2 regions of the Shewanella colwelliana genome follow, and region 1 is predicted to be linked to the other one. Evidence: riboswitches for the same ligand, from Rfam matches in the RefSeq annotation. Region 1 holds a riboswitch; the other holds the start of a gene.
What was found. Region 1 has a riboswitch for lysine ahead of lysC (lysine-sensitive aspartokinase 3). Riboswitches for the same ligand answer to the same signal wherever they lie in the genome.
Positions count from the first base shown of each region.

Region 2: linked by a shared signal. The riboswitch ahead of BEL05_RS02945 (Na+/H+ antiporter NhaC family protein) and the one ahead of lysC (lysine-sensitive aspartokinase 3) in region 1 are both predicted to bind lysine.

Region 1 is NZ_MCBT01000046.1:7,488-18,558, reverse strand. It holds gene BEL05_RS15545 (class I SAM-dependent methyltransferase) at 1-423, shown strand, start outside; gene BEL05_RS15540 (hypothetical protein) at 455-742, shown strand; gene rluA (bifunctional tRNA pseudouridine(32) synthase/23S rRNA pseudouridine(746) synthase RluA) at 835-1,512, shown strand; gene asnC (transcriptional regulator AsnC) at 1,700-2,161, shown strand; gene BEL05_RS15525 (S8 family serine peptidase) at 2,384-6,016, shown strand; gene BEL05_RS15520 (succinylglutamate desuccinylase/aspartoacylase family protein) at 6,105-7,223, opposite strand; gene lysC (lysine-sensitive aspartokinase 3) at 7,223-8,578, opposite strand; lysine riboswitch at 8,711-8,886, opposite strand; gene BEL05_RS15510 (DUF3293 domain-containing protein) at 9,005-9,436, opposite strand; gene arcA (two-component system response regulator ArcA) at 10,011-10,730, shown strand.
Region 2 is NZ_MCBT01000008.1:45,796-56,866, reverse strand. It holds gene BEL05_RS02955 (electron transfer flavoprotein subunit beta/FixA family protein) at 31-780, shown strand; gene BEL05_RS02950 (electron transfer flavoprotein subunit alpha/FixB family protein) at 780-1,703, shown strand; lysine riboswitch at 1,852-2,068, shown strand; gene BEL05_RS02945 (Na+/H+ antiporter NhaC family protein) at 2,147-3,715, shown strand; gene BEL05_RS02940 (M3 family metallopeptidase) at 3,797-5,935, opposite strand; gene BEL05_RS02935 (thymidine kinase) at 6,200-6,778, shown strand; gene BEL05_RS02930 (3-oxoacid CoA-transferase subunit B) at 6,926-7,582, opposite strand; gene BEL05_RS02925 (CoA transferase subunit A) at 7,594-8,301, opposite strand; gene BEL05_RS02920 (hydroxymethylglutaryl-CoA lyase) at 8,349-9,239, opposite strand; gene BEL05_RS02915 (acetyl-CoA carboxylase biotin carboxylase subunit) at 9,236-11,071, opposite strand, start outside.

The sequences.
Region 1 (11,071 bases):
CGTAACGGTTTATGGTTTGCAGAGCAAGGCGCTAAGGTCACTTTTATCGATCAGGATATTAGCCGTCTGCCATCGCTCCCACAAAACTGTCACGCAAGATCACAAAACCTCGAAAACGATGGGCAGCAGCATCTACCCACAGCGCAGTTTGATATGGTTTTAGTGTTTAATTACTTGCATCGCCCGCTGTTTGGCCAAATAGCCCAAGCGATAAAACCCGGGGGGCTATTAATCTATGAAACCTTTACCACAACCCAAGCAACAGTTGGCCGCCCTAAAAACCCCGATTTTCTATTAACGGCTAACGAACTGCTCAATCGGTTCAATCAATTTGAACCATTGCACTATTTTGAAGGTAATGTAGGCTGTGAATTAGCACCCTGTTTTAAAGCACAGATGATCGCTAGAAAACCACGCAGATAGGTTAGTCTTCATAGCAAATAAGGATATTGAGATGTTCCCCTACCCTGAACAGTATAGATTGGCGGCCCCGCCTCTGATCACGGCCTTTATGGTACTGTGGTCACTCCTCTCTAGAGCGCTGTTTGGCGATGGCAGTCCAATCGGTTTTTACCCGCTATTTATGCTGTTCCCGTTGATCATTCTACTTCATGGCCAATTAATCTGGCAGGCAAGAGGAATGGAGCGACTCGACCAAGGTGTCTACGCTTTCATTCACGTAGCGCTAGCCTTTGTTGTATGGACCTTCGCCATCATGCATATTAACGGCAACGGATTCTGACAGCCTAACCAGGCAGCGCAACCAAACTATACTTGCCAACATAGACCGCTAAAGAGTATCTTTGCAGCCGCTTTTATGATGCTGAGTAAATTATGAGTGATTTTGTATACGCGCCACCGACAACCCCTTGGTTAGATATAGTTTATCAAGACAAAGATATATTGGTGGTGAATAAACCCTCAGGCTTATTGTCGGTTCCAGGTCGCAAGGCGGCTTACCACGACAGTGTCTATGCAAGAGTCTTAGCTGAGCACCCAAACGCACAGATTGTTCATCGACTCGATATGGCCACCTCTGGCATCATCGTTGTGGCGCTGCGTCGCAGTGCAGAACGTGAATTAAAACGACAGTTTCGTGAGCGCGAAACGAAAAAAACCTACTACGCCCGCGTTGCTGGCTACGTAAAGCAAACAATGGGCACCGTTGACTTACCTCTTATCTGCGACTGGCCAAATCGTCCGAAACAAAAAGTTGACCACAAAATCGGTAAATCGTCGACGACCCATTTTGAAGTGATCAGCCGGGCCAAGCGTTCCAGTTTAGTTAAACTCACCCCGATCACAGGTCGCTCTCATCAACTGCGGGTTCATATGATGGCACTTGGTCATCCTATCCTTGGTGATAACTTCTATGCGGACCCGCTCGCTAAACGCCTAGCAGCACGTCTATTACTGCACGCCCAATCGCTAACAATAAAGCACCCTTACAGTGGCGAGTCGATGACCTTTTCTACAGAAATTCCTTTCACAGATATTACACCGCAGCAATGATGGGCATTAACATAAACAAAGGGTGGGGTTACGCAATATAGGTAGCTTTTGACGCAATCCAGACTTTAGCTAAAACATGTGCGATGAAACTGTGTCCCCCGCCATGATCATTGACACTAAAAGTTACCCATTTCCTAAAAAATACCGTAGATTACTCAATAATATTAATCTAAATCGGTATTTCTTAATGGATACGTCATTTCAGCGCGACCAACTAGACAATCAAATTCTTTCTGCATTGATGGAAGAGGCAAGAACTCCCTTTGCCGAACTAGCCAAGCGGTTTGGCGTCAGTGCAGGCACAATTCATGTGCGTGTCGAAAAGATGAAACAAGCCGGCATTATTACTGGTGCACAAATCACCGTTAACCCCAAAGCGCTAGGATATGACGTTTGCTGTTTTATCGGCATCAACCTTAAAAGCGCAGGCGACTACCCAGCAGCCATCGCTAAGTTGAACGCGCTCGAAGAGGTCACTGAAGCCTACTACACCACCGGGAACTACAGTATTTTTGTAAAGGTAATGTGCCAATCTATCGACGGATTGCAACACGTATTGATTAATAGAATTCAATCTATTGACGAAATACAATCAACCGAAACACTGATAAGTTTGCAAAACCCGATAGTACGGGCGGTCAAACCTTAGTCATATTTTTTATATGCTATAACCCATCAGATAAATCATCTAACAGAATTACATCTACAACTTTTTTATCTATCCACTTTAACTTTGGCAATCTTTTGTGTTAAAAAGAACGTCACCCCAACAAAGGGGTAACAAAATAACAATAGTTCTATAACCAAAGTTACAGCGATACCAATTGTGCTTCGACCCATCGAGGCACATTTAATTGACAAGGAAGAAGTTGTGAAAACAAAATTATCACTAGCCATATCAGCTGCGCTGATCTCATCGGCCTCTTACGCCGGTACCGTAGAAAAATACAACACAACCAACCAGACTAACGACGAATATCAAGGTCTTCAAGTTGCAAAGAGTGCTGAATCTCAAGCTAAAACTCCTGTAGCTTGGATGCTTAAGCTAAAGACTCAATCAGTATCTCAACAGAGTCGTGTTGCAGGTTTTAACCAAGCTGCAGCAATAAGCAGCATTGAAAGTGCTCAAGCTCGTGTTCAATCTAGTTTGCGCGCAATGGATGCTAACGTTAAAGTTTTAGCAACCACTTCTAAATTGGTTAGCTCAGTTGTCGTTGAAGCTGATAAATATGCATTAGCAGCACTGCTGGCTAACCCAGATGTTGCCGATATTCTTCCAATTTATGATTATGAACTGCACGTTGATGACAGCGCTGAGTACATTAAAGCTAAAGCCGTTATCGAAGCTGGCGTTGCATCAGGTAAAGGTCAACGTGTAGCAGTACTTGATACGGGTGTTGATTACACTCATAAAGCACTTGGCGGTAGCGGTGATGTTGCTGACTATGATGCAGCAGTTGCCGCAAAAGCTGACATGCCAGATTGGCCACAAGGTAAAATCGTAGGCGGTTGGGATTTCATCAACAACGATCCAAACCCAATCGACGTAGACACTAATCATGGTACTCATGTAAGCCACTCAGTAGTCGGTGTCGCACCTGATGTTGAACTATTTGTTTACTCTGTCTGTAATTCAGGTTGTCCAGGTCTTGCTCAGCTACTCGCTTTAGAAGCAGCAATGGATCCAAACGACGATGGCGACATCAGCGATCGCGTTGATACCGTCAACATGTCTCTAGGTGGAGATTTCGGTGATTCTGAGGGCGGAGCAGTTCAAGAGCTGATCGATGAAATGGTAGAGCTTGGCGTTAACCTTGCAATCTCTGCAGGTAACGATGGCCCAACACCATTTGTTGTTGGTGGTCCAAGTACCTCTAATAACGCCCTATCTGTCGGTGCGATGACGCATCCCACGACTAAAGTCGGTAAAGTTGACTCAGCATTTGCTGGTGAAACTGTCGAAGCATTTGGTGCAGGCTTTAACACTAGCAACGAATTTGCTTTCGATCACACTAAGGCGCCATTAGTCTACCCAACAGCAAACCAAAATGGTTGTGCTGCATTTGCTGATGATGTTGATTTCACTGGTAAAGCCGTAATTATCGACCGTGGTGGCTGTGCATTCACCCAGAAAGTACTGAATGCGCAAACTAAGGGTGCTTCATTTGTTATCGTGGCTAACAACAAGCCAGATGATGGTGCCTTTAATATGGGTGGTGCAGATCCAAAGGTCACTATCCCTTCAGTAATGATTTCTAAAGAAGATGGCGATGCTATTAAAGCGGGTCTAGTCGACGGTCCAGTTGAATACAGCGTAACCTCTGTTGAAGTAACTACAGCTGGTGCTATCGCGACCTTCACTTCACGCGGTCCATCTATTGCAGGCACTCTTAAACCAGAGATCACAGCGCCAGGAACAGCGATTCTAACTGCATACCCAGGTGGTGGCGATCAACTATCTCCAATTAGCGGTACTTCTTTCTCAAGCCCAATTACAGCAGGCGCAATGAGCATCGTTCGCGAAGCACTACCTGAACGTAATGCGCTAGAGATTAAAGCGACCATGATGAACTCAGCGAACCTAGACGTTACGCTAGATCCAAAAGGTCTTAACCCTGACGCAGAACTTGCACCAATCAGTTATATCGGTGCGGGCCTTGTTGATGTAGAAAAAGCAGTCAATCTTCCTGTTATCGCTTGGAATAAAGACACTCAGCAAGCAGCCCTTGCTTTTGGTCTAGTAGCAACAGATAAAGTTGTTTCTATGACGAAAACGGTAACCGTTAAGAACTTCTCTAACGAGGAGAAAACTTACACGCTAGCGGCTAAACAACGTTTTGAAAACGATATGAAGTCTGAAGCAGTTAGTTTTGAACTACCTGAGTCAGTAACGGTTCAAGCCGGTCAAACGGTTGATTTCGATGTCACGGTAACTATCGACCCAACTAAGTTACCTGAGTGGACATTAACCTCTTCTTATGAGCTAGATGGTTCTGCATCAGACGCATCAACTGCACTTACGTTGTCAGAGTATGACGGTGCAATTAAATTTATGGATGGCGAAGACAGTGCGCTTCATGTGGTATACCACATTCTACCAAAAGCAACCGCTGGCGCATCAGTTTCGACTGAAGTGACCGAAGAGGGTATCGTTCGTACCTTTACTAACTCTGGCGCGATTGCCATCTCAGAGCCATTTGCAGCACCATTGACTGCAACTAGCCCAGTAGATATGGATCTACGTCACGACCTAGTGAATGCGTCAAGTGAGCTACTGCTAAGTGGTTCGTGTGATGAAGGTATCGCTATCTACAACACTTTCCAGATGCGCGATCCGATTATTCACCCACTTGTAGCAAGCTACAACGTTGATTTTGACACCGATAACGATGGTGTTTGGGATTACACTGCAACAACTGTAAACCTGCAGTGGTTCAATGATGCATATCCACGCGCTATCTACGGCTTCGTTAAGACGTACGGTACAGCTAGCGGTACTTTAGAACCAGCTTTCCACGTTACTGGTAATGACTTTGTAACGATTAAAGCGTGTTTTGAAGATATGGATCTCACCGCAGCTGATTTAGGTAACGATGTTACTGTTCGCTACCGTGTAGAAGAAGCTGATTGGGCACCGGTTTCAACCGGTACTGGTGATGAAGTCGTCGCAACATTGATGCTAGACGGTTCTGGTACCAGTGCACAACTTGTTGACGAAGATGGCGCAGAAGTAACTGAGCTTGCACCTGGTGAAAGCGCGTTCCTAACCAGCACAGTTGGTCGCGACGCAATGGGTTACATGTTCCTATCTGAAAATGGTTCTATGTCAATCACTGCAAACACCACAGATGAAGGCAACTCAGCACCAACTATCGAAGATACTATGCTATCTGTCGATAAAGGCGCTGAAGCAGGCACTGAGCTTGGTAAGCTGATGGCTACCGACCCAGATATGCTAACTAGCCCATTCTCTGAGTTCATCGTTCTTAACAGCAACAGCAACATGTTGGTTATCGAGAAAGACGGTACTGTTAAGCTAAGCGATACTGCGGTAATCAATCAACAAAGTGAATCACTAGTCGCTGAAGTTGTAGCCATTGATACCATGGGTAATCGCTCAGAGTCTGCAACGGTTACTGTTGAAATCAACAACACGGTACCAACTGTATCTCCTACAGGCATGACAAGTACTGAAGGCTTCGTTGTCACAGCAAAAGCTAACGGTAAAGATGCTGACGGTGATGAGCTAACTTACACTTGGACTCAAACAGGTGGTACGCCAGTATCATTCACTAACGGCGGTGCTGAGATTAAGTTCACAGCTCCTACAGGTAACAACACTCTGACTTTCTCAGTTGTTGCATCTGATGGACGCGTAGAAAGTGAAGCGGGTACTGCAACCATCGCAGTGAGTGCTAAAGAAGTGAAATCTTCAGGTGGTGGTTCACTTGGTTGGTTAGCACTACTAATGGTTCCATTTGCAGCGTTCCGTCGCCGCAAGTAAACCTAATCAATAAGTAAAAAAGGGAGCCAATTGGCTCCCTTTTTATTTGCTTCGCGATGTCTTGTAACAATAGCAAAAGTTAACTATGTCACTCGTTGTTAGTCATTACAAACACATTTGTCATCACTTTATAAAGTTCAGTGCCTTGATAGACAGATGCTGAAGCAAAATGCAGAATCGGCACGCAGTCTTGGGATAAATGCAGCGGTGTCAAAACCTTGCTACTCCCATACTGATCCAGTCGCAAGATATTTGCCAACGGCTCTCCTGCCGCTAACGGCTGCCCCACTTTAGCCAAATACTCCACCATCCCCCCCATAGGAGAATGAAACTTCTTGTAGTCTTTCAAATAACAGGCAAAGCGTTGCATCGGCGCAGCAGGGACAGTATCGGCGACTACGCCACGATGGCTAAGATAAGCCATTATCCCTTTGGCATCGACCAACGCATCATCAAGATCAATACACTCTTGGCTGCCTAGCTCTAACGTGAACGCAGACACTGGGACAGTCAGTTCGCGCCCCTGCTCCCCAACATATTCACTCAGCTGCCACCATGGACAAAACACAGATTCGTCCATGGCACCACCAAAATCATTGGGGATCAGCAGGGTATAGGGGATTGAAAACAGTGTTGCAGCTTCAGCATCATACTCGGGGCAATACAGATGTTTGCAGGCTTTAGGACCCGTATGCAGGTCCAGCACGATATCAGCCTCGTGCCCCATTCGTTGCAACATCACTGCTTGCTGTTGTCCCGTTGTCACTCCCCACTCACTCTGAAGACGAATTTGGCAACGCTCAACCAACATAGCTCGGTAAGCTTGAATCAACTCACCATCCGCCAAATGACTGTGCTTGGCGTACCAAGCAGCGACATCGACTTTATGGTCAAAATATTCACGATTCCAGTTGACCCCAGTGATAGGGTCAAACCGACCAAGAGTAAACTCGCCGCTCTTTTGGTTTATACCAAGAGGATTAGCCAAGGGTACCAAGGTCACCTTGCCCCGCAGTTCACATTTTTCCAGCAGTTGCATAAGCTGATAGATAACGGCATTACCCTGCACCTCTGCGCCGTGCACATTCGCCTGAATGTAGACACTTGGCGCCGTTATATGTGCGGGCTCGAACTGAAAAATCGGCAGTTCAAGATCTTGCCCTGTCGCCAACTCACCAATCTTAAGAGAGGTTCGACTCGGTTTCATCATGCACCTTCAAATAGATTTTCATGCAGCGACCGTACCACCTGTGCCGCTTCGGATTCAGCCACTAAAACACACAAGTTGTGTGGACTCGCACCTTGGCAGATCATTCGAACATTGTGGGGTTCGAGTACCTCAAATACCCGGCGGCACACGCCTGGCGTCGACGCAATCTTATTACCGACAATGGCAACCAAAGCCAGCTCATCTTCCACCCGCACGCGGCAATGTTGAGACAACTCTTGCAGCAAGGATTCACTTAACAAACTATTACCTGCGGAGTCTGAGCCGGTTTTATCTAAGGTGAGTGATACGTTTACCTCAGATGTAGTGATCAAATCCACACTAATCTTGTGACGTGCTAGGGTCGCAAAGGTTTCAGCCAAAAAACCCTGAGCATGCAGCATCTGCAAACTATGTAGATTTAACAAAGTTTGATCGCGGCGCACCGCAACGGCTCTATAGATTGGCTCATCACTAACCTGATGACGAATCCAGGTGCCGCCACGTTCAGGTTCTTTACTGGATCCCACAAAGACCTGAATCTTCTGTCTTACTGCGGGGAGAATGGTGGCTGGGTGCAAGACTTTGGCACCAAATGTCGCCATCTCCGCTGCTTCGTTGAAGCTGATTTCTGCAATAGGCTGCGCATTGGGCGCAAGGCGAGGATCAGTGGTATAGATACCCGCAACATCAGTCCAGATCTCAACAGCAGACGCCTTAAGTGCTTCTGCCAGCAGTGCAGCTGAATAATCGCTCCCCCCACGGCCTAAGGTTGTCGTGGCACCTTGTTCATCGGCACCGATAAAGCCTTGAGTTACAATTCGCTGTGTCGAAAGCAGCGGCGCTAAATGGAGGCGACACAAAGTAGCAATCTGCTCAATTTTCGGTTCTGCACGGCCAAAGTGGCTGTCAGTACGCATCACTTGGCGAACATCAAAAGCCGATGCTACTTCCCCCTTCTCTCTTAATACTGCAGCAAATAAGGCCGATGAACACTGCTCGCCCTGAGCCAGTAGCTCATCCATGGTGGCTTTACTGCGCTCTTGGCTCAAGGATTCACTGAGCACGGCAATACGGCTAAGAAGGTTATCGAGTCGAGCGGCAACATCATTGGGCCGACCTAGCTCATCAAGGATCTTATATTGAATAGAGGCGATATCTTTAAGCAACTGCTGACGACGAGCATCATCTAGGCCATCTTGCGTAAGCTCGACCAACAAATTAGTCACACCACTAGAAGCACTGACAACAACCACTCGCGTATTAGGGTTAGCCAAAATGATATCGGCACAACGACTCATTGCCTGATAATCGGCAACAGAGGTTCCACCAAACTTAGCAACAATAGTAGACATTAGCTCACCTCTCTTTGATAAGAAGAGTGAGAAACAACGAAAGAAATGATAAACATGATTACGCTCCGAACTAACTTCGTTCGAAGAGCCTGGTGCAAAGATTACGCACCCCAAAGAAGGGAAACAGCGATCACCACCAGAAGCTCTCCACCAAAAAACAGGTGACAATCGTTGGGATTCAGCCCAAGCGACCGATAGTAAGATGAACCAAACATCTGCCTATCTCGGCGTTAATCTCCCTCGCAAGCCATCATTGGAGTTTGGACTCCTCAAGCTTACTACCTAGTTAACGCTCCTCTTCTGTATCTTGTCCCTATAGGTCAAGATGGATGAAAATTAACAAATATCTGTCTATTAAGTCAACGCTAATTTCTCGTTATGACTAACTTTCATTCAAAATACACTTTTCACGCGATTAAGCGTATCTCAAGAGTAAATATCAGGCAGCTCGCTAACTAGACAAACACGAGCCTCAAATACACCTAAAGCCTGTTCAGGATAGTCCAGTAAACAGGACACTAATTGGAGGTGACCGGCCTCGACAAAATAGATGGCATTTTGATTGAACAACTTGCCAAGTTCTATGGCAGCAACCTTATCAATAGGCACAGCCCAGCTTTTTTCCATATGATCGCCGGCAACAGAGGTGCCCACAACAGCACGATAGGGCTGCTGCAACTTGCCAATTTCAATTTGAAGTTGTTTGTCGAGTAATCGGTTTTGACAGGAGGTCAGTATCTGTCCCAATGGATTATGGGCTGTAATGATCGCAAAGGATAACGTGGGAGAAAAAGCTTGAGTAAGAAGAAACTGGGTTTGTTGGTAGCAGTACCAAAGATCACGATTTGAATCACTCATTACTAAAATATCCCTAAATTAGATTCCAATGATTATAGCAAACTCAGCCCCTCTTCCTAGAGGTGTGAGCCACGTCACTTAATTAACTTTAATTCATGCCTTAAAAATCAACAGGTTAACTCGCAACGCGTGACCTGCGTCATATCTCCCAGTAATTTTGTTAACATTTCATTTGTTAACAAATGCCTAAAACGAGTACAATAAGCTTGTTGATTCACTTCCACTCATCTAACGATGAAATACTTTTTGTTACACCTTGTCGCTGACACTGTAATTAAAAGTTAGTCAATTTCCTGTATATAATGTGAGCTATGGCTGCTGTGACATTTAAACTTGAAAATAATCGATAGTTAAAGGAACTATTTCCTACTATTGTTAATCGAAGTGGATACAGTTCGCGTTTTCTTTTATAGAGATACGCATACTTTACTAATCATGAAGTGTGTTGCTGTTTCAGGCCAGATTTATGAAAGCACCTACGTGAATCAGTAATTGTCAGCACGACAAGTTAGGGCGCAGCCAACATACGCGCTCATGGTTAGAACAGATTTAAACAAATATTAGGTAATTAAATATGCAAAACCCGCACATTCTGATCGTTGAAGATGAAGCCGTTACCCGGAACACGCTAAGAAGTATTTTCGAGGCTGAAGGATATGTGGTAACTGAAGCCAATGATGGCGCAGAAATGCATAAAGCCATGCAGGAAAACAAGATAAACCTCGTTGTTATGGACATAAATCTTCCTGGCAAAAATGGTCTTTTGTTAGCCCGTGAACTTCGCGAAATCAATAACATTGGCCTAATCTTCCTGACTGGCCGTGATAACGAAGTCGACAAAATTCTTGGACTTGAAATTGGTGCAGATGACTACATCACTAAACCATTCAACCCACGTGAATTGACCATCCGTGCTCGTAACCTACTGACTCGTGTTAACAGCACAGGTACAGAAGCTGAAGAGAAGAGCGCTGTAGAATACTACCGCTTTAATGGCTGGAGCTTAGAGATTAACAGCCGTTCATTGGTCAGCCCACAAGGTGAGTCATACAAGTTACCACGCAGTGAATTCCGTGCAATGCTTCACTTCGTTGAAAACCCAGGTAAGATTCTGACTCGTGCAGACTTGCTAATGAAGATGACTGGTCGTGAGCTCAAGCCGCATGACCGTACTGTAGATGTGACCATTCGTCGTATCCGTAAGCACTTCGAAAGCTTACCAGATACGCCAGAAATCATCGCCACAATCCACGGTGAAGGCTATCGTTTTTGCGGTAACCTAGAAGAAGCATAAATCACATCCAGCTAGCGCAAATGTGATTCGATTTGAAAAGCCAGTCTAACGACTGGCTTTTTTTATAGGGATATACTTATCCTCGGTGGCCAGGGAAGGCCAGAGAGGGGATTTGGATATAGACTGACGCTCATAGAGACTTATCCCCAGTACCCACCGAAGGGAGTATGAGATTAATTGTGTATGGCACACTTATGACAAAATCCAAACATGGGCAGTTTTAGGTTTTTGTACCTGCATTACGGTGTTGTATTGGCTTTGTGATTGAAGCCCAGCTTAAACCTAACCAGCGGGAGGCATATTAACCGAGTAGACCTTTAAACCATTCACTTACCATCAAA
Region 2 (11,071 bases), on a different contig from region 1:
TCCAGATTAAAGACGTAAGAAGGAAGCCTTATGAAAGTTTTGGTGCCAGTTAAACGCGTCGTCGATGCCAATGTTAAAGTCAGAGTTAACGCTGACAATACTAATGTCGATACCGCAAATCTTAAGATGGCGATTAACCCATTTTGTGAGATTGCTGTAGAAGAGGCCGTTCGTTTAAAGGAAGCTGGTGTTGTCAGCGAAATCGTTGTCGTAACGATTGGCCCTAAAGCGGCACAAGAGCAACTTCGTACAGCCATGGCACTTGGTGCTGATCGCGGTATCCATGTTGAGACCGATGATGAGTTTGCATCGCTTTCAATTGCTAAGATGCTTAACGCGATTCAAAATCAAGAACAGGCACAGTTAATCCTTCTGGGTAAACAATCTATTGATGGTGACAACAACCAAACAGGCCAGATGTTGGCGGCGCTTGGTAACATGCCACAAGCGACTTTTGCTTCTGAGGTCAAGGTTGAAGGTGACAGTGTTATTGTGACTCGAGAAATCGACGGTGGACTCCAAACCCTTAAGATGCCTATGCCTGCGGTGATCACCACAGATCTGCGTTTGAACGAACCTCGTTACGCAAAACTGCCAAATATTATGAAAGCAAAACGTAAGCCACTCGATACTGTTACGGTTGAAAGCTTAGGTGTGACGTTGAAGCAGCATCAAAATATCGTCAAGGTTGCACCGCCAGCGCAGCGTCAAGCGGGTGTGATGGTTGCGTCTGTGGAAGAGCTGGTTGAAAAGTTAAAGAATGAAGCGAAGGTGATCTAATGGCTATTTTAGTAATTGCAGAACATGATAATGCGACCCTAAAACTAGATACGGCTAAAGTCGTTGCCTGCGCTCAGGCAATTGGTGCTGACGTTGATCTATTGGTTGCAGGAGAAGATTGTAGTGCAGTGGTTGATGCTGCGAAACAGTTAACGGGTGTGCGCAAGGTATTGGTTGCCGATAATGCCGTGTATGGCAATGGTATTGCTGAAAACCTAGGTGATTTATTGGTGTCGATAGCCGCTGATTACCAACATATGTTAGCAACCGCATCGAGCTTAGGTAAAGATGTCATGCCACGCGTTGCGGCGCTACTTGATGTCGCGCAGATCTCTGAAGTGGTTGAAGTGGTTAGCGAAGATACTTTTGTGCGTCCTATCTATGCTGGTAGCGCATTGGCAACAGTGCAGAGTTTAGATGCGGTCAAAGTAATGACCGTTCGTAGCAGTGCATTCGATGCCGTTGCCAATGATGGCAATGCAGAGGTGGTTAGCTTAGATGGCGTATTTAACAGTGCGGTAGAGTTTGTGTCGCAAACTTTGACTAAATCTGAGCGCCCAGATCTGGGCGCTGCATCAGTGGTGGTTTCAGGTGGCCGAGCGATGGGTAGTGCAGATAATTTTGCAATACTTGAGCAGCTTGCCGATAAACTTGGCGGCGCACTAGGTGCCTCACGTGCTGCAGTGGATGCGGGTTATGTGCCTAATGATCTTCAGGTTGGACAAACGGGTAAAATCGTTGCACCGGATCTCTATATCGCTGTAGGTATCTCAGGTGCGATTCAGCACTTAGCCGGGATGAAAGACTCTAAGGTGATTGTGGCGATTAACAAAGATCCAGAAGCGCCTATTTTCCAAGTTGCTGACTACGGTTTGGAAGCGGATCTGTTTGATGCGGTGCCTAAGCTACTTGAGCTTATTTAAAATTATGTAAACAGTTGGTGAATGCGTTGGTGTTCATTACAATCTTATTGTGATATAGATCACAGCGAGCGGCTTTGAGGTAGCATCCTTTAAGCCGCTTATGTTTTTATGTGCCTCACGTTGACCGATAGTGACATTGGTTGGCGTCCTGAGACGTAGAGGTGCATTAAATATCAGTAGTATTCGTTAGGGTGATGCCGTATAGCGAATAGGAAAGGATTTGGTGCCGAAGTGGTTGAGTTCATCAAGGCTCGCTGCTGGGGCTGTCATCGAATAGAGACAGTACTGCCATAGTGCTTTTTATCCGGAATGATAAAAAGATTGTATACCGAAGCATGGTATCACTATGGAGCGCTACTGATAGGACAGGTGAGGTATCGTTAGCTATATGCCACCAGTTCAGTTGCCCTCCATTCGTAATTAAACGAAGACAATATAAAACAATGACAACTTTGAGTTATGCCGATTCGGCACTTTCTTTGCTGCCGCCTGTAGTAGCGATTCTGCTTGCGATTTTTACACGCCGTGTTTTGCTCTCTTTGGGGTTAGGGATCCTGCTCGGTGCCATTTTTATTGCCGACTATTCACTCTCGGGCACAGGGCAATATCTAAGTCAGCAGGTGGTGGGACTATTTTGGGATGATGGTTCCTTAAACAGCTGGAATGTTTATCTACTCGGCTTTTTGATTTTACTGGGGATGATAACAGCGCTGATCACTGTCAGTGGTGCCGCGAAAGCCTTTGCCGATTGGGCACGTCAACATATCCGTAGTAAGCGTGATGCCAAGTTACTCACCATGTTCTTAGGTTGTGTGGTCTTTATCGATGACTACTTTAACAGCTTAGTGGTGGGGAGTGTCGCGCGTCCATTGACCGACCGCTACTATATTTCGCGCAGTAAACTCGCTTATTTGCTGGATTCAACTGCTGCACCGATCTGTGTGATTTCACCAGTATCAAGCTGGGGCGCTTATATTATTGCCCTCATCGGCGGCATCTTAACCGCGCATGGCTTTACTGACACGGGCCATTTGAGTGTGTTTATTCAGATGATCCCCATGAACTTCTACGCCATCTTTGCGCTATTGCTGCTACTTTGCGTTGCCTTTATGGGCTTAGATGTTGGCCCAATGCGCCAGCATGAACTCAATGCCCAAAAAGGCATATTATATGATGAGAGCAAAGGCTTACCGCCAGGCGCAAACAGTGATCTACCCGAGGCCGATACGGGGAAGATTCTGGGTCTGTTTTTACCGATAACGGTATTGGTCTTTGCGACTATCTATTTCATGATCAGCAGTGGGGCTGACGCCCTCGCGGCCGACAGCCTGCCCTTTAGTGTGATTGGTGCGTTTGAAAAAACTGACGTTGCTTCATCACTCTTTTACGGCGCTATCGTTGGTTTACTGGCGACTTTAGTGTTGGTTGTTAGCCAAGGGCTAGACAAGAAGTTAATTGTTAAAGGTGTCGTTGCAGGCGCACGCTCTATGCTGCCAGCTATCTATATCTTGTTGTTTGCGTGGACCATCGCCGGTGTCATTGGACAGATGGAAACAGGTAAATATATGGCTAGCCTAGCCACTGGGAATATTCCGTTTGCTCTGTTGCCTGCGGTACTGTTTGTACTGGCGGGGCTGACAGCATTTTCAACAGGCACCAGCTGGGGAACGTTTGGGATTATGTTGCCTATCGCTGCCGATATGGCGATGGGTACGCATACCAATATGATGTTACCTATGTTAGCGGCTGTGTTGGCGGGCGCGGTATTTGGTGACCACTGTTCACCTATCTCTGATACGACTATTTTGTCGTCAACTGGCGCTAACTGTCATCATATCGACCATGTGCTAACCCAGTTACCTTATGCAGTGATAGTAGCGGTGATCAGTCTTGGCGGTTATACAGTGCTTGGCTTTACTGAGTCATTAGCTGCTGGATTGGCAACCTGTAGTGTATTGTTTGTGATAAGCATTTTGATACTACGTCACAAGGCAAACCAAGCGGTTAGCTGATTTTGAATGTGTTTAAATAATAAAAATGCCGCTAACTTAGCGGCATTTTTTATGGGGGGCTTGCTTGGTGACAAGCCTCGTTTAGTTTAGTCCACGACGCTTAAGTAGCGCATCTGTGGTGGGGGCTTCACCGCGGAAGGCTTTATAGGCTTCCATTGGAGGGATGCTATTACCCACTTCACGAATGGTCTTACGGAACTTCATTCCTATCTCACGGTTTAAGCCGCCTTGCGTCTGCACGTAAGCAAAGGCATCGGCCGCTAAGATCTCACTCCACATATAGGCATAGTAGCTGGCAGAGTAGCCACCTGGGAATGCATGAGCAAAGTAGGTCGACTTATAGCGTGGCGGCACGGCGGCGATATCGACGCCATGTTTTTTCAGTGCTGCCGCTTCAAACTGTGCAACATCTTGCAAGGAGGCGTCTGCAGGCAGTGAATGCCACTCTAAATCTACCAGAGCTGCAGCCATATACTCGAGTGTATCGAAGCCTTGGTTAAAGCTGCGAGATTTGAGCAGTTTGTTTAAAAGCTCCTCAGGGATCACTTCACCTGTCTGATAGTGTTTGGCGTAATTGGCTAACACTTCTGGGTGCGCGGCCCAATCCTCTTCGAAAGTCGATGGGAACTCAACAAAGTCACGGGATACTGCCGTTCCAGATAGGCTAGGGTAGGTCACCTTTGAGAACATGCCATGGGTACCGTGACCCATCTCATGGAACATGGTGGTGACTTCATCGTAGCTGACGAAGGTTGGCTCGCCATCCGGTGCCTTTTTGATGTTCATGACATTGACGACTACAGGCTTGCTGTTTAATAGTGTTGATTGGGTCACGAATGAGCTCATCCATGCACCGCCACGTTTGCCTTCTCGGGCAAAATAGTCGGCGTAGAAGATAGCCATTGAGCTACCATCGACATCAAACATCTCGTAGGCTTTAATATCTTCATGGTATACAGGCAGATCAGGACGTGGTTTTAAGGTGACACCGTAGAGTTTTTCTAGGGTAAAGAAGACACCATCTTCTAGTACGCGGTTGAATTCAAAATAGGGTTTGATTGAAGCTTCATCGAGATCGAATTTTTCCTGACGCACTTTTTCGGCATAGAATGCCCAATCCCAAGGCGCTAGCGTAAACTGGCCGCCCGTTTTGTTGATCATCGTCTGAATGTCGTCGGCTTCTTTTTGGGTGTTGGCCACAACAGCAGGAACCATAGAGCCAAACATCTCGTATACAGCTTCAGGCGTTTTAGCCATCTGCGGCGTCAGGCGATAGTCAGCCCAGCTATCATAACCTAGCAGTGCCGCACGCTCGGCGCGCAGCTGTGCTAGGCGTGATACCAATGAGGCGGTTTCATTGTCACCGCTCATGCCGCGATCAGAAGAGGCTTGCCAGACTTGTTGGCGTAGTTCCCGATTTTCCAGTTTAGCCAATATCGGCTGACGGGTGGTGTTGGTAATACTGATAAGGTACTTCCCCTCATGACCTTGTGCTTTGGCGTCAGCCTTTGCTGCGCGGATTTCACTGTCGGAGAGGCCTTTTAGTTCACCTGCAGAATCAACGATGACCGCGATCTCTTTAGTGAGTCTCAGTAGGCGCTGACTAAATTCGTTGGTCAGGGTCGATTGCTCTTCATTAAGCACACGAATTTGGGCTTTTTGGGTGTCGGTTAACTTAGCGCCAGCCATGACGAAACGTTGATGGTAGATCTCAATGAGGCGCACTTCTTCGGCAGTTAGCCCTAACTGCTGGCGTTGCTGATAAAGGGTGTCGATACGGGTAAATAGCGCCGAGTTAAGGTGGATGTTGTCAGAGTGCGCCGCCATTTTGGGGGCCATCTCACCTTGAATTTTCCGCAAGGTTGGGTTGCTGTTGGAGCCCGCTAAATTATAGAACACCTTTGAGGCGCGATTCAGTAGTTCGCCACTGGTTTCTAGGGCGACGATAGTGTTTTCAAAACTCGGTTGCTCGCTGTTATTAGCAATCGTGAGTACTTGCTGATAATGCGCCGCAATGCCTTGTTCTAGTGCAGGTTGAAAATGGATGTCTTTAATGATGCTAAAGTCAGGTGCTTGATATTGAAGTAAGCTGGCACTCATCAATGGGTTTTGACTTTGAGGTGCGGCTACAGCTGGGGAGTTTGTGGTGTTATCACTTAACGAACAGCCTGAGATCATCAATGTCGTGGCTATCGATACTGCAAGTAATGTTTTACGCATGTGTGGAAAAGTCCTCAATTGTTGTATGACTATTATTCTTGTAGATTCAAGGTAACAAGGCTTACTTAAAACTGTCTGAAAACCTTGATGGTTCACGCTCATTATTCATGGTTTTCGAGGCGCAATTATATTTAATGTGCTTAATTGAGATTTGCGTTGTAAAAAGCGTGTTAAAGGTCTTTTTATACGCGGGGTTTACGCTGCTAAATTGCACGAGATAATGCTAGAATCTCAAGCTAAAAAATAAATAAAGGAAACTTTCCCTTGGCGCAGCTCTATTTCTACTACTCGGCGATGAATGCGGGTAAATCGACGTCTCTATTACAGTCTTCTTATAACTATCGTGAACGTGGTATGAACACCTTAGTGATGACCGCATCCATTGATGATCGTTATGGGGTGGGTAAAGTCGCATCACGTATCGGTATTGAGACCGATGCTCAGGTGTTTGGCAGTAATGATAATTTAAGTGAGATGATTCGTAGCGCCAATGAAGCACAAACATTGCACTGTATCTTAATCGATGAATCTCAGTTTCTCAGTAAAGAGCAAGTTAAGCAGCTGACTTATGTGGTGGATATATTAGACATCCCTGTGCTGTGTTATGGCCTTAAAACCGATTTCCAGGGGGAGCTATTTAGCGGTAGCCAATATTTGCTCGCATGGGCAGATAAGCTGGTTGAACTTAAAACCATTTGTCACTGCGGCCGTAAGGCGAACATGGTAGTGCGATTAGATGGTGAAGGTAAGCCGATGAAAGAGGGTGAACAGGTCGCTATTGGTGGTAACGAGAGTTATGAGTCGGTGTGCCGTAAACACTTCCGTGAGTTTTTGTGGGACTAACTCCACTTCTCCCACTGTATATTCACAAAAAGGTGACTTGAAAATGTCTCTTTTATGTTGAGTGAGCCAAAGCTGTAAGTCCTGTATTTGATCAGAAAACCACCCAGTTGGGTGGTTTTTGATACTGACGCTATTGGATAGGTAATACTAAAACATCATCTCAGGGACATGCTCGGGTACGACAAGCTTACCTGCTGTTTTTTCAACGATCTCCTCAACACTAACACCTGGTGCACGCTCAAGCAGGTGGAAGGCACCGTCTTTGATTTCAAGAAATGCTAAATCAGTGAGCACTCGTTTAATGCAGCCATATCCTGTTAGCGGTAACTCACATACAGGTAACAGCTTTGAGTTGCCATATTTATCAGCGTGCATCATGGTGACAATAATATTGTCAGCACCAGCCACTAAGTCCATGGCACCGCCCATTCCTTTGATCAGTTTGCCAGGGATCATCCAAGAGGCGATTGAACCGTTCACATCGACTTCAAATGCACCAAGTACGGTTAAATCAACATGGCCGCCGCGGATCATGGCAAAGCTTTCCGCCGATGAGAAAAAAGACGCGCCAGCCACTGCGGTAACGGTTTGCTTACCCGCATTAATCAGATCGGCATCGATAGTCTCTTCAGTGGGGAACTCCCCCATACCCAGCAGGCCGTTTTCAGATTGCAGCATGACTTCCATGCCATCAGGAATATAGTTAGCAACTAACGTTGGAATACCAATACCTAGATTGACATAAAAGCCATCTTGCAGCTCTTGGGAAACACGTTGTGCCAGTTGTTCTCTTGATAAAGCCATGGTGTTTCCTTCTAGTTAGCCGCTGTTTTAACGGTACGTTGCTCGATGCGTTTTTCAAAAGTCCCTTGGATCACGCGGTCAACATAGATCCCCGGAGTGTGGATATGATCCGGATCAAGTTCGCCAGGTTGCACGATATGTTCAGCTTCTACCACGGTAATTTTACCTGCGGTGGCCATCATAGGGTTGAAGTTAGCGGCTGTTTTGCGGAACACTAAGTTACCCATTGTGTCGGCTTTCCACGCACGAACTAAGGCAAAATCTGCTGTGAGTGCAGGCTCTAGCACATAATGACGCCCTTCAATCTCTCGGGTCTCTTTGCCTTCAGCGACTGGCGTGCCGTACCCTGTTGCGGTAAAGAAAGCGGGAATCCCCGCGCCGCCCGCTCGAATTTTTTCAGCTAAAGTTCCTTGAGGCGTCAAGATAACGTTTAGCTCGCCCGACAACATCTGCTGCTCAAAGGTGGCATTTTCGCCCACGTATGAGGCGATCATTGTACTGATTTGACGGCTTTTAAGCAGCAAGCCTAAACCAAAGTCATCAACGCCTGCGTTGTTTGAGATTGCGGTAAGTCCGGTAGGACCCATTTTGACCATCTGCGCGATGAGCCCCTCTGGGATACCACATAAACCAAATCCGCCGACCATAACGGTCATGTTGTCGCTTAACCCTGCGAGTGCTTCATCGTAGCTGCCAACCAGCTTATTGAGTCCTGCCATTATAATTATCTCCTTTGAGAGTCATCCTAGACTAGGTCTAAGACTATTTATGCTGTTGTCGCTAGCGCGACCTTTGAACCCGAGGCTCTACCAATCGCGCGGCTAATACTGTTACCAGCGTCGATAAGTTGCTGAAGTTCGATACCAGTATCAATACCTAATCCATGTAACATATAAACGAGATCTTCCGTCGCCAAATTACCCGATGCGCCTTTGGCGTAGGGACAACCGCCAAGCCCTGCGACTGAACTATCAATCACGCTGACACCGGTTTCTAAACAGGCGAGGATATTGGCAAGTGCCTGACCATAGGTGTCATGAAAGTGAAGTGCGAGCTTATCAACGGGGACTTTATTGGCGACAGCTTCCACCATATTACGGGCATTTTTAGCTGTGCCAACGCCTATGGTGTCACCCAGTGAAATCTCATAGCAGCCCATTTTGTAAAGGATTTCTGCCACGCGAGCCACTTCGCTCACCGCAATATCCCCCTCATAAGGGCAACCCAATACACAGGACACATAGCCACGAACGCGGACATTGCTCGCGCTAGCGCGCTCCATTACTGGGATAAAGCGTTCAATAGACTCTTCAATTGAGCAGTTAATATTACGTTGGCTAAAGCTTTGCGACGCGGCGCCAAAGATGGCAACCTCATCGGCACCAGCGTCAAGCGCAAGTTCCAGTCCCTTTAGGTTAGGGGTGAGGGCGCTGTAGACCACACCGCTACGCTTGTTGAGGCGTTTGAATATCTCAGCCGAATCGGCCATCTGCGGTACCCACTTAGGTGATACAAAGCTGCCCGCTTCAATGCGGGTTAACCCTGCGGCACCGAGTTTGTCGATAAGCAGCAGTTTATCGGCTGTCGTGACGGCTTTCTCATTTTGCAGCCCGTCGCGAGCCCCAACTTCGAAGATGCTAACTTTAGTTGGCATCATGATGGTTTATCCTCTTTAGGCGTGACCTCTAACAGTAGCGCACCGTCGCTGACCAGTTCACCTGGTTCAAAGAAGAAAGCGTTAACTGTGCCATCAAATGGCGCTTCGATGGTGTACTCCATTTTCATCGCCTCCATGACCATTAAGCCTTGGCCCTGGGTGACCTCACTACCGACCTCCACCAAATGGGTCACAATAGTGCCATTCATCGGCGCTTTAAGCTTATCTTCACTACTGGATTGTTCTTCAATCACTTCGGTTTGAAGGGCACGGTAGTGGTAGCTGCCCGTTGGTAAAAATAGGGTAAAGTCATCACCTTCACGGCTGACAGGAACTTTACTCTTATGACCATTGATCTCGGCATGCAGCAGATCTTGTTTAAGCTCGCCGCTGAGGTTCAGTCGCTGCTCATTGAGCATTAGGTAGTAACAATCGCCCACTTGGCTTAAGGTGAGGTGCTGTATTTGTTGCTGATCATCAAGCAGTGACAACTGATGTATGCCGCTGCGATTTAGTCTAAACCCTGTGACCTCACCCCATGGTGAGTAGGGATCTTGGCTGTTTGTTGCGGTCAGCTTTGCCTGCTCTTTTTGCGCGCTCAGATGATAAAGTGCGGCCAGTGCTAACGCACTATTTTGCTCGCCACTACTGTCACCATCGAGATCTGCACCAATCAGGGTTTCGCCGTAACGGTCTATGAAGTCGGTGCTAAAGTCAGCGTCACTAAAGGCTCGATGCTCAGCAATATTGGCTAAGAACTCGATATTGTGTTTTAGGCCACTGATTTGATAAGACTCAAGCGCATGCACTAAGCGTTGCAGTGCACGTGGCCTCGACTCATCCCAGACGATGAGCTTGGCGATCATCGGATCGTAAAAGTTACTGATCACATCGTTTTCGCGAATACCAGAGTCGATACGCACATAGCGGTTTTGCTCTGGTTCACGTAGAAAGTTTAACTTACCGCTAGCGGGTAAAAATTCATTTTGGGGATCTTCAGCGTAAATGCGCACTTCAAACGAGTGGCCGTGAATACGTACTTCATCTTGGCTGAGGGGTAACTCGCTACCGCTGGCGACCATTAACTGCCATTTGACCAAGTCTTGCCCTGTAACCATCTCGGTGACCGGGTGTTCGACCTGCAGACGGGTGTTCATCTCCATAAAATAGAAACTGCTGGCTTCGTCAGTGGCGTGGGTATCGAGTAGGAACTCGACCGTACCAGCGCCTACATAATCAATGGCTTTAGCCGCTGCCACTGCTGCCTCTCCCATGGCGCGACGTAAGCTGTCTGATAGACCCGGTGCTGGGGCTTCCTCTACCACTTTTTGGTGACGACGTTGAATTGAGCAGTCTCGGTCTGACAGATAGATGCAGTTACCTTGGGTGTCGGCAAATACTTGTACTTCCACATGGCGCGGCTGTCTTAAATAACGCTCAATCAGTAACTTATCATTACCAAATGAGGAGGCGGCTTCACGGCGGGCAGAGTTAATGGCCTCTAAAGCTTCCTTTTCAGACTCAACAATTCGCATCCCTTTCCCGCCGCCGCCATAGGCTGCCTTGATAAGTTGTGGGAAACCAATCTCTGTTGACGCCTTAAGGAGCGTCTCATCGCTCTGATCGTCACCATGGTAGCCAGGCACTAATGGTACATTGGCTTTTTCCATGATGATCTTAGCCGCACTTTTACTGCCCATGGCATCGATGGCATCGGCACCAGGCCCAACAAAGGCGATACCCGCTTGTTCACACTGGCGAGCAAAGCCTGCGTTTTCCGACAGGAACCCGTAACCTGGGTGAACGGCTTGGGCGCCACTGCGCTTAGCGAT